2 regions of the Pseudomonas tohonis genome follow, and region 2 is predicted to be linked to the other one. Evidence: predicted binding sites of a transcription regulator. Region 2 holds the regulator's gene; the other holds the start of a gene.

Region 1 (5,979 bases), 1.5 Mb from region 2:
GCCCGTTGAGCTTGGTCAGGGCGTCGCGTCCGTCGACGGCTTCGATGACCTGGTGGCCGGCGCCGCCGAGGGTCATCTTCACCAGTTGGCGCATCGACGAGGAGTCGTCGACTATCAGGATGGTCTTGGCCATGGGGCCTCCAATGATCAGAAAAAGGTGACTTCGCTGTTCTGCGCAGGCTGGCCGCGACGGCCGGTGCGCTCTTCGTCCGTGGTGAACTGCCGGCGCAGCTCGGTGAGCCAGCGCTGCGGCTGGCCGATGATCGGGTCCTGGTCGCGCAGGGCATGCAGCAGGCGCTCGAGGTCGTTCTGCAGGTGGTCGAGCATCTGGTCGGTGCGGTCCTGGAACTGCAGGCTGACTACGATCTCCTGGATGTCCGCCTGGGTGGTGCGGGCGTCGCGCTGCAGCTCGCGGGAGGTGTCGGTGAGTTCGTCGAGGTTGGCGCTGAGGCCCTGCATGATGTCGCCGGCCACCTGGTCCAGGTAGCGCAGGTTGCTTTCCTCGCTGGCCGAGAGCTCCTCGGCGGCGCTGACGGTGGAGCGGATCGCCTGGTTGATCTCGCCGACCTTCTCGACCATGCGCTGGCCGGTTTCGGCGGAGAGGCTGGAGAGCTTGCGCACCTCGTCCGCCACCACCGAGAAGCCGCGCCCGTAGTCACCGGCGCGCGCCGCTTCGATGGCCGCGTTGAGGGCCAGCAGGTTGGTCTGGCTGGCGATGTCCTGGACGTGCTTGGACATGCTCTGCAATTCGCTGGCGTAGCTGTTGAGGTGGCCGATGGTGGCCAGCAGCTCGTTCTTGTGGGCGGTGGCCTGGTGGAAGGCGGTGGTGACTTCGTCCAGGCGTTGCTGGGCCTGGCGCAGGTTGTCGGTGACGCCGGCCCCGCCGATCACGTTCTCGGAGCGTTGCAGGGTCTGGTCGAGGCGCTGGGCCAGGCTGGCGAAGCGACCGAACAGCTGGCTGACGTTGCCGCTCACCAGTTCGCGCACCTGGCCGATGTTCTGGCCCCAGGCGGGCAGTACCGCGCTGAGCAGGGGTTGGCAGTCGGTGGGCGGCGGCTCGACGCGGGTCGGCGCCGCTTCCACCACCACCGGTGCGCGGGGGCGCATGAGGAGGGCGGCGACGGCGGCCAGGGCGATACCGGCTCCCGCGACCCAGGGCATCTCCAGCCCCAGGCCGGCGAGACCGAGGAGGAGGGCGAACCAGAGAACGGAATAGGCCAGCACGGCAGAGTCCCGGTAGTGGAGTGATACCGGGAACGATAGGGGGTGCGCTGCTTCGTCGAAATCGGGGTGGCCCCTAGGGTGGCCTAGGGGAATCCCGCCATGCGGCAGTGGCGCGGCCGATCAGGGCACGCAGTCGCTGATCACCAGGCGGTTGCGACCCTGGGCCTTGCCCTGGTAGAGGCGCTTGTCGGCGCGGCGATAGAGCTCGTCGCCGCTGTGGCCGTCGGTCCGCCATTCGGCCAGGCCGAAGGTGGCGGACAGCGGGATGCCGTGCTCGCCGTATTGCAGCGGCGAGCGCTGCAGGTCGTGGCGCAGTTCCTCGACCAGGCGCGCGGCGTCGTCGCGGGTGGTCCGGCCCAGCAGCAGGCCGAACTCCTCGCCGCCGAGGCGGCCGATCAGGTCGGTGGCGCGCAGCCGTTGCTGCAGGCGCTGGCAGATATGGCGCAGGGCCTGGTCGCCGGCGTCGTGGCCCCAGCGGTCGTTGACCTGCTTGAAGTCGTCGACGTCGAGCACCACCAGCACCAGGCCGGCGCCCGTGCGCTCGGCGTCGCGGATGCTCTGTTCCAGGGCCTGCTGGAAGAAGGCGCGGTTGGCCACGCCGGTGAGGGCGTCGCTCTGCGCCAGGCGCCGCAACTGGGCGTGGGCGATCGCCCGGCGGGCCTCGTAGATGTGCATGAAGGCCAGGATCAGCAGGCCGCAGAGCATGGCGTTGCCCAGGTCGATCAGGCCCTTGGCGTCGGGCTGTGGCGGAAAACGCAGCAGGTAGGCGATCACCGCCAGGACCAGATAGGGGATGGCCAGGAGGAAGCCGCGCAGCTTGCCCAGCAGCAGGTAGGAGAGCACCGGCACCAGGTAGATCCAGACGAAGGCGGTGGGCGAGGCGCCGGGCATGACGATGATGTAGAGGAGGAAGCTGAAGGTCGGCAGCAGGTAGGCGTAGAGCCAGGGCGTGAGCACCCGGACGTGGCGGATGCGCTGGCAGGCCCAGCCGAGCAGGGCGGTGGTGGTCATCTCCAGCAGGGACAGGAGCAGGTTGCCGGCGAGGAACTGCAGCACCGAGAAGCAGGCCAGGGTCAGGGCGGTGGAGGCGAAGATCAGCCGCACCAGGGCACGCTGGTCGGCGTCTTCCAGACCGGGGGGGCTGTGATGGGGTTGCTGCATCGCGGGCTCATCCGCAGGCCGTGAGCGCCTAGGCTATCGCAGGGCATCGGCGCGCCGTTAGCCTTTCCTCCGGTTTCGCCGGTCCCGCGCGCAGGGCATTCGCGCCAGTGGATGATCCACTCGTCCTACGGCGTGTGTAGAGCATTGCCGTAGGCATTCGCCTCAATTACTGTATGTGCATACAGTAATTCGTGCCGAGCTTCCCATGCCTGCCTCCTTTCCTTTCGCCTTCACGGGCCGCCTTCGCCGGGAGGGCGCCTGATGGGCGCCGTGGTCGCCCTCGACGCGCTGCTGGACGAGCGGCGCGTCTGGAAGGGCCAGGCCAGTGCGCTGCCGGTCGGTGCGCAACCCACGGGGCATGGCGCGCTGGATGCGGCGCTGCCTTCGGGCGGCTGGCCGGAGTCGGCCCTCAGCGAAATCCTCGTGCCGGGCGCGGGGCTGGGTGAGTTGCACCTGCTCTGGCCGACCCTGGCGCGGCTCACCGCCAGCGCCGAACGGGTGGTGCTGGTAGGCGCGCCCTACCTGCCTTACCCCCAGGCCTGGCAGGCCGCGGGGGTGGATCTGCGCTGGCTGGTGCTGGTCGAGGTCGAGGGCCGCGACGCCCTCTGGGCGGCCGAGCAGTGCCTGCGCTCGGGCAGCTGCGGCGCCGTGCTCTGCTGGCCGCGCCAGGCGGACGACCGTGCCCTGCGCCGGTTGCAGGTGGCGGCGGAAACCGGGCAGACCCTGGGCTTCGCCTATCGGCCCCTGCAGGAAGCCCTCAACCCGTCGCCCGCCGCCCTGCGCCTGGCACTGGACGGCCCGGGCCGGGTGCGCGTGCTCAAGTGCCGGGGTGGCCTGGCGCCGACCGGCACCCTGGCCCTTGCGGGGCACTGATGCGCTGGGCCTGCATCCTGCTGCCGCAGCTGGCGCTGGACGCCGTGCTGCGTCGCCGCGACGACCCCGAAGCGCCCCTGGCCCTGGTCACCGGCACGCCCCAGCGCCGCGTGCTGCAGGCGGTCAACCCGGCCGCGCGGGCCCTGGGGCTGCGCCCGGGCATGGGCCTGACCGCCGCCCACGCGCTGGCCCGCGACTTCGCCCAGGCCGAGTACGACGCCGGGGAGATCGAGCACTGGCAGCGCTTTCTCGCTGCCTGGGGCTACGGCTTCAGCTCCCATGTCAGCCTGCGCTACCCCCGCGTGCTGTTGCTGGAGATCGCCTCCAGCCTGGCGCTGTTCGGGCCCTGGCCGCGCTTCGAGGCGCGCCTGCGCGAGGAGCTGGCGGCGCTCGGCTTCCGTCATCGGATCGTGGTGGCGCCCAATCCGGTGGCGGCACGCATGCTGGCCAACATCCACGACGGCCTGGCGGTGGAAGAGGGCGCAGCCCTGCACGAGGCGCTGGAGCGCATGCCGGTGGAGCGGGCCGGCTTCGAGCCGGAGGTGTCCACGGCCCTGGGACGCATGGGGCTGCGGCGCATGAAGCAGGTCCTGGCGCTGCCCCGCGAGACCCTGGCCAAGCGCTTCCCCGCACGGGTGCTGCAGCACCTGGACGAACTGCAGGGGCGCCGCGCCGTGGCCTTGGTCTGCTACCTGCCGCCGGATGAATTCGATGCACGCATCGAGCTCAACTTCGAGGTGGAATCGAACCAGGCGCTGCTGTTCCCCCTGCGCCGCCTTACCTCGGACCTCGCCGCCTTCCTCGCCGGGCGCGACAGCGGTGTGCAGCGCTTCGTCCTGCACCTGCAGCACGCCAGCCAGGCGGACAGCCAGGTGCCGGTGGGCCTGCTGGGTGCCGAGCGCGACCCGGCGATGCTCTTCGAGCTGGCCCGTGGGCGCCTGGAGCAACTGCAGGTGGTGGCGCCGGTGCGCGCCTTGCGCCTGGTGGCCCGCGACCTGCCGCGCTTCGTGCCCGAGCACCGCGAACTGTTCGACCCGCGACCGCAGCAGAACCTGCCCTGGGAGGCCTTGCGCGAACGCCTGCGCGCGCGCCTGGGCGATGACGCCGTGCAGGGCCTCAAGGCCCATGCCGACCACCGCCCCGAGCATGCCTGGCGCCTGGGTGTGGACGGCCAGGCCGGGCCGCTGCTGCAGGGGCCGCCTCGGCCCGGCTGGCTGCTGCGCGAGGGCCAGCCGCTGCGCGAGTTCGCCCCGCGCATCCTCGCCGGGCCGGAGCGGGTGGAATCCGGCTGGTGGGATGGCGACGACCAGCGCCGCGATTACTACCAGCTGGAAACCCGCGACGGCCGCCGCGCCTGGGCCTGGTGCCCGGCGGGGGAGATCGGCCCCTTCACCCTGCTCGGGTGGTTCGCATGAGCGCCGGGTACGCCGAGCTGCACTGCCTGTCCAATTTCAGCTTCCAGCGCGGGGCCTCCAGCGCCGCCGAGCTGTTCGAGCGGGCGAAGCAGCAGGGCTACGTGGCCCTGGCGATCACCGACGAATGCACCCTGGCCGGCATCGTGCGGGCCTGGCAGGCGGCCAAGGCGAGCGAGCTGCCCTTGATCGTCGGCAGCGAGATGAGCATCGACAACGGCCCGCGCCTGGTGCTGCTGGTGGAAAGCCTCGCCGGCTACCAGCACCTGTGCCGGCTCATCACCCGGGCCCGGCGGCGTGCTGCCAAGGGTGAATACCGCCTGCTGGCGGAGGATTTCGACGGCGCCCTGGATGGCCTGCTGGCCCTCTGGCTGCCCGGCGAGCCGGCGGACGAGGAGCAGGGCCGCTGGTTGCGGGCCCGCTTCCCCGGGCGCCTGTGGCTGGCGGTGGAGCTGCACCGGGGGCCGGACGACGCCGGCCGGCTGGCCCGCCTGCAGGCCCTGGCCGGTGAACTGGCCATCCCCGCCGTGGCGGCGGGCGACGTGCACATGCACGCCCGGGGCCGCCGCGCCCTGCAGGACTGCATGACCGCCATCCGCCACCACTGCACCCTGGCCGAGGCCGGGCAGCGGCTGTTCCCCAACGGCGAGCGCCACCTGCGCTCACGGGCGGTGCTGGAGCGCTTCTACCCGCCGGCGTTGCTGGCCGAGACCCTGGTGATCGCCGCGCGCTGCCGCTTCGACCTGGGCGAGATCAACTACCAGTACCCGCGCGAGCTGGTGGCGGAGGGGCATACGCCGGTGAGCTGGTTGCGGCAGCTGGTGGCGGAAGGCATCGCCTGGCGCTGGGGAGGGAAAGCCAGTGAAAAGGCGCTGGAGCAGATACGCCACGAGCTGGAACTGATCGAGGAGCTGGGCTACGAGAGCTACTTCCTCACGGTGCACGACATCGTCCGCTTCGCCCGCAGCCGACACATCCTCTGCCAGGGCCGCGGCTCGGCGGCCAACTCGGTGGTGTGCTTCGTGCTCGGCATCACCGAGCTGGACCCGAGCCGCTTCAACCTGCTGTTCGAGCGCTTCCTGTCCAAGGAGCGCAAGGAGCCGCCGGATATCGACGTCGACTTCGAGCACGAGCGCCGCGAGGAGGTGATGCAGTACGTGTTCCGCCGTTATGGTCGCGGCCGCGCCGCGCTCACCGCCGTGGCCAGCACCTACCACGGCACCGGGGCGGTGCGGGATATCGCCAAGGCACTGGGCCTGCCGCCGGACCAGGTCAACGCCCTGGCCGACTGCTGCGGCAGCTGGAGTGA
Region 2 (5,979 bases):
CGAGGGAGCGGACTGGCAATTGCGCGAAGAGGACCTCGACGCCCTCTTCGCGCCCCTGCCGACGGCCTGAAGGCCGGTCAGGCCTTGAACAGGCGGACGAGGACTTCGCGCACCTTGCCGATGCCGTCGGCCAGGGCGGCCTCGATCTCGGCCATGGTGATGACGCCGCTGGACTTGCCGGCAGCCGGATTGACCACCAGCGAGATGCAGGCGTAGGGCAGGTCCAGCTCACGGGCGAGCACGGCCTCGGGCATGCCGGTCATCCCCACCAGATCACAGCCATCGCGCTCCATGCGGGCGATCTCGGCGACCGTCTCCAGGCGCGGGCCCTGGGTGCAGCCATACACGCCGTGGTCGCTGTGCGCGTGCCCGGTGGCGGCGAGTGCGGTGAGCAGCTTCTGCCGCAGCGCCTCGTCGTAGGGATGACTGAAATCGATGTGGGTCACATGGTCCAGCTCGCCTTCGAAGAAGGTGTCGGTGCGCCCGTGGGTGTAGTCGATCAGCTGGTGCGGCACCACGAGGTGCCCGGTGCCCATGGCGGCGTTGATACCGCCCACCGCATTGACCGCGACCACCGCCTGGGCGCCAGCCTGCTTGAGCGCCCAGAGATTGGCGCGGTAGTTGACCTGGTGCGGAGGAATGCGGTGCGGGTGGCCATGGCGGGCGAGGAACAGCAGGTCGCGCCCGGCGTAATCGCCCTGGACGATGCCCGCCGAGGGCGCGCCATAGGGCGTCTCGGGGTTGAGCAGCGCCTTCATGGTCAGGCCTTCGAGCTGGGTGAGGCCGGTGCCACCGATAATCGCGTAAACGGTCATTTCGCTTCCTTCAGTCGATCAGCTGGGCTTCGCGCAGGGCGGCGATCGCCGTTTGCCAACGCGGGTCTTGACGGTATTCGGTGCCCGGGAAAGCGCGGCGGCGCATGCGCGCGAGCTGAGCAGGCGGCGTCACCCCGAGACGTTGCAGGCGCGACAGGGCCAGCTCGGCGGCAGCACGGTCGTTGCACACCAGGCCCATGTCGCAGCCTGCGCTCAACGCTGCCTCGATGCGCTCCGCGGCGTCACCCACCACGTGGGCGCCGGCCATGGACAGGTCGTCGCTGAAGATCACCCCGGTGTACTTCAGCTCGCCACGCAGGATGTCCTGCAGCCAGCGGCGCGAGAAACCGGCGGGCTGCGAGTCGACCTTGGGATAGATGACGTGGGCCGGCATCATGCCGTCCAGCTCGGGCGCCAGGCGGGTGAAGGGCACCAGGTCCGCGGCGCGGATCTGCTCCAGGCTGCGCTCATCCGTGGGAATGGCGACGTGGGAGTCGGCTTCCGCCCAGCCATGGCCGGGGAAGTGCTTGCCGGTGGCCGCCATGCCGGCGGCACGCAGGCCCTCGATGAAGGCACCGGCCAGGTCGGTGGCGCGCTGCGGATCGCCCTCGAAGGCACGGCTGCCGACCACGGCGCTGCGCTGGTGATCGAGGTCGAGCACCGGGGCGAAGCTGATATCCAGCCCGACGGCCAGGACTTCGGTCGCCATGAGCCAGCCACACTGCCGGGCCAGCGCCTCGGCATTGGCGTTGTCGGCCAGCGCGCGCATGGCCGGCAGGCGCACGAACCCCTGGCGCAGACGCTGCACGCGCCCGCCTTCCTGGTCGACGGCGAGAATGAGGTCCGGGCGCAGGGCGCGGATGGAGGCGCAGAGTTCGCGCACCTGGCGCGGGTCCTCGATATTGCGCGCGAAGATGATCAGGCCGGCCACTTCCGGCTGCCGCAGGATCTGGCGATCCTCAGCGGTCAGCCAGGTGCCGCCGATGTCCAGCATCAGGGAGCCTTGCATGGGATTCCTTAGGAGAGTTCTGCCGCGGCCCAGTCAGGCCGGGGCGCTTCGTCGATCCGCACCGCACAATGGACGGGAACGCGGGGGAAGAGTTCAAGCAGGTCGGCATTGCGCAGGCGTACGCAGCCATGGGACAGCGGTACGCCCATGGGCTCGGTGTCCGGCGTGCCGTGCAGGTAGATGTAGCGACGCATGGTGTCGACCTTGCCCAGGCGGTTGCGCCCGGGCTCGCAACCGCTCAGCCAGAGGATGCGGCTGAGGATCCAGTCGCGACCGGGGAACTGCGCGTGCAACTCGGGCGTCCAGGTCTCGCCGGTCCAGCGACGGCCGCGCAGCACCGCACCTTGCGGCAGCCCCTCGCCGATCTTCGCTCGCACTTGGTGAAGGCCGCGAGGCGTACGATTGGAGCCACTCTGCTCACCGGCGCCGTTGAGCGCGGTGGAAACGGGAAGACGCAGCACCAGACGCTCTTTGGCGAAGCCGTAGAGGCGCTGGTCGGCGATGGAAATATGAAGGAGATCGAGGTCGGGCATGGGGCGCTAGCTTAGCCGATCCCCCTGCCCTCGCCCACCGGGATCAGGCCTTGGCAGGCGTACTCGGGGACTTGCTGCGCGGTTTCAGGACCGCTTTTGAAAGGGTTTCGTCGGACAGTCCGGTCTCGGCACGCATGCCGGCTGCCAGGAAGGGCACCATCAGGCGCATCACCTGTTCGATGGAAGTGTTCACGCCGAAATCGGTCTCGGCCATCGCGCGCAACGCCTTGATGCCGGACATGCTGAACGCGGCGGCACCGAGCATGAAGTGCACGCGCCAGAACAGCTCGAGTGGCGGCACCTTGGGCGCCGACTCGTTGACCAGCAGCATGTAACGACGGAAGACCTTGCCGTACACCTCTTCCAGGTACTTGCGCAGGTGGCCCTGGCTCTGGCTGAACGCCAGCCCCAGCAGGCGCATGAAGATGGACAGGTCATTACCGCTGCGTGGCTTCACCGCCAGCGCCTGCTCCACCAGCATCTCCAGCAGCTCTTCGAGCGTCGCGCGCGCCTCGCTCTTCGCCTGCCGGCGATCGAGCTCACGCTCCAGACTCTGGCAGAAAGGCCCGAGGAAGCGCGAGAACACCGCCTGGATCAGCGCCTTCTTCGAGCCGAAGTGATAATTCACAGCAGCCAGGTTCACACCCGCCTTGCTGGTGATCAAACGCAACGAAGTCTCGGCGAAGCCCTTCTCCGCGAACAGCTGTTCCGCAGCATCAAGAATGCGTTCGACGGTTTCCGACTGGGCCATGGCTCCTCCGCCTGACAAACACTTGTTTGAAACATACGTTTCAAGCCGCTGCCTTGTCAAGTCGCGCACACCACCTTCTGACGCCCCGGTCACGGCTCGCAAGCGCCATATTCACGCAAGACGACAGGCAAGTCACTAGAGCCACAAGCCACACGGCGAAAGGATGCAGAGAAGACTTGTTGCCAAGCGATGATCACTGTATATAATTCCAGTCACTGTATAAAAAGACAGAGCGCCGACATGCTGAAACTCACGCCCCGCCAAGCCGAGATCCTCGCGTTCATCAAGCGCTGCATCGAAGACAACGGCTATCCGCCCACCCGTGCGGAGATCGCCCAGGAACTGGGCTTCAAGTCGCCCAATGCTGCCGAAGAGCACCTCAAGGCGCTGGCCCGAAAGGGGGCGATCGAGATGACTCCCGGCGCCTCCCGCGGCATCCGCATCCCCGGCTTCGAGCCCAGCACCGAGGAAGACGGCCTGCCGATCATCGGTCGCGTTGCTGCCGGCGCTCCCATACTCGCCCAGCAGAACATCGAAGAATCCTGCCGGATCAACCCGGAGTTCTTCCATCCCCGCGCCGACTACCTGCTGCGCGTGAGCGGCATGAGCATGAAGGATGTCGGCATCCACGATGGGGACCTGCTCGCCGTCCATACCACCCGCGAGGCCCGCAACGGCCAGATCGTCGTAGCCCGCCTGGATGACGAGGTCACCGTCAAACGCTTCAAACGCGAGGGCAACAAGGTCTGGCTGATCGCCGAGAACCCGGATTTCGCACCGATCGAGGTGGACCTTCAGGAGCGGGATCTGGTCATCGAAGGCTTGAGCGTCGGCGTCATCCGCCGCTAACAGGAGGCGTCATGCAGTTCCCGCAATCGTTTGGCCGAACCCAACTACCGCTTTTCCATGACGCCATAGTCGCCAGCCCGGTGCCACTTGCGCTGGAACTCGACGAGCAATGGGAAGAGGAACCCGAAGCCTTCAGCGAGCTGTCGCTGAGCGGCGCTGCCGGGCATTGCCGCCACCTGCTAGCCCCCATCCTTCGCGAACTCAGCCAGGAGCAGGATGCCCGCTGGCTGACATTGATCGGCGCGCCCGCCAGCCTTACCCAGGGCTGGTTGCGGGATGCCGGGCTGAATCGCGAGCGTATCCTGCTCCTCGAGCCCCGGGGAGAGCGCAGTGCGCTGGAATTGACATGCGAAGCCCTTCGACTAGGCCGTAGCCACACCGTAGTCAGTTGGCTGCGTTTGAACCGGACGGAGAAACAGGCACTCGCCCAGGCAGCACGCCAGGGTGGCGCACAAAGCCTAAACATCCGGCTGGGATAGGAATCGAGCCCACGACCGGAACAAGGCCGCAATGGATTGGTAACAGTCGAGGGGAATAATCGGTTACGAAGGAGCCGACCAAGCGTCCATCAATGCAGGACGCGCGGGCCTTCGTCGTGATCCACTTCACCTTCAGCAAGACGACCGGCCATCTGTACGCCCACGTTGAGCATGGCCTTGGCGACTTCCAGGTGATGCCCTTGCAGGAACGCCTTGGCGTCGGAAGAGAAGTCCAGCGTAACCAACGCCTCCTCGTCTTCCGCGCGGCGCAGGATGATGCGGCCGTCGGGCAGCTCGACTATTTCCAGAAAGGACGTTGGCATGGGGTCATCTCTCCACTAAAGGCGGGCATTGTACCAGCCGGCTGACGGGCCGCCCTAGCCCATCGATCTACTCAGCACTCCGACAGCCCCTCACGGAAGCGCAACGCCAGTGCCTTCAAGTTCTGCCGCCACTCTTCCAAGGTCACCCCGGACAGAGGCGTCGGCTCGTCATCCACACTTACAGCCTGGATCAGCGGCATTGCCCGGTCGACCTTCGCCTTCTTTGGCGCCTGGGGCGGCAGGAACAGTGCAGCGTGCGCAGCCAGTAGTTCGGCCAGCCAGGTTTCAGGCTGCTGGGCCAGTTCGACCAGTTCGGACAACTCGGGGCTCGGCGCGGCGGCGAGCACGTCAGCGGTCAACAGCAATTCCGGGCGCGGCGCGGCAGCCTGAGGCAACCGGTAGAACCCGGCGATCTCGTGGCAGAGACCGAGCAACGCGCCATGGAGATGGAACAAGGCCGCTTCGCGCTCTGCCTGAACCAGCGCCTGGGCATTCATCGCCCGCCCTTCCTCAGCCTTGCGCAAGGATTCCAGCGCCAGGCCGGCGAAGTAGAGTTTCTGGTTCGTGCGGGTGTAGAGCTCATGCGCCATGGCGGCCACTCCTGCTGGATCAGATCGGTAGTATGCGCGCCCACCCGGGCAGGCGCGCAACCGCCAATCAACGCTTGTCTTCGACCTTCCACTTGCCGCCGTCGAAGAAGGCACGCCAGCCGGTCGGCTTGCCGTCCACTTCGGACTGCACGTACTGCTCCTTGGTCTTGCGACTGAAACGAATGACGGCCGGGCGACCGTCAGGATCCTTGGCCGGCGCACTGAGCAGGAAGTGGTACTTGGGATCGAGCTCGTCCTTGTGCGGAATCAGTTCCAGCACCAGTGGCGCTCGAGTCTCGCGGTTCTTCGGGAACTGGCTGGCGGCCAGGAACAGACCCGAAGCGCCATCGCGCAGCACGTAGGTGTCATCCACCTTCTCGCACTTGAGCTCGGGCATCTTGATCGGGTCGATCTTCGGCGGCGCAGCCTCGCCATTCTTGAGCAGCTTGCGGGTGTTCTTGCAGCTGGGGTTGGTGCACCCGAAGAACTTGCCGAAACGGCCGGTCTTCAGCTGCATCTCGCTGCCGCACTTGTCGCACTCGAGGCTCGGGCCTTCATAGCCCTTGATGCGGTACTGGCCCTGCTCGATCTCGTAGCCCGCGCAATCCGGGTTGTTGCCGCAGATATGCA

Evidence for each region. Region 2 encodes LexA, which represses DNA repair genes until DNA is damaged. Its sites were predicted from a motif close to CTGTNTNNNNANACAG; they were not measured.
Region 1: a site for LexA is predicted at 2,555-2,570, ahead of imuA (translesion DNA synthesis-associated protein ImuA). Genes of this name have one in related genera too.

What each region holds. Positions count from the first base shown of each region.
Region 1 is NZ_AP023189.1:3,517,229-3,523,207, reverse strand. It holds gene HSX14_RS16130 (response regulator) at 1-133, opposite strand, end outside; gene HSX14_RS16125 (methyl-accepting chemotaxis protein) at 148-1,107, opposite strand; gene HSX14_RS16120 (GGDEF domain-containing protein) at 1,345-2,385, opposite strand; gene imuA (translesion DNA synthesis-associated protein ImuA) at 2,647-3,258, shown strand; gene HSX14_RS16110 (Y-family DNA polymerase) at 3,258-4,673, shown strand; gene HSX14_RS16105 (error-prone DNA polymerase) at 4,670-5,979, shown strand, end outside.
Region 2 is NZ_AP023189.1:1,972,618-1,978,596, reverse strand. It holds gene HSX14_RS09155 (DEAD/DEAH box helicase) at 1-70, shown strand, start outside; gene HSX14_RS09150 (S-methyl-5'-thioinosine phosphorylase) at 78-815, opposite strand; gene nagZ (beta-N-acetylhexosaminidase) at 826-1,824, opposite strand; gene HSX14_RS09140 (L,D-transpeptidase) at 1,833-2,357, opposite strand; gene HSX14_RS09135 (TetR/AcrR family transcriptional regulator) at 2,401-3,108, opposite strand; gene lexA (transcriptional repressor LexA) at 3,349-3,957, shown strand; gene sulA (SOS-induced cell division inhibitor SulA) at 3,969-4,436, shown strand; gene HSX14_RS09120 (hypothetical protein) at 4,526-4,759, opposite strand; gene HSX14_RS09115 (DUF6586 family protein) at 4,831-5,349, opposite strand; gene topA (type I DNA topoisomerase) at 5,417-5,979, opposite strand, start outside.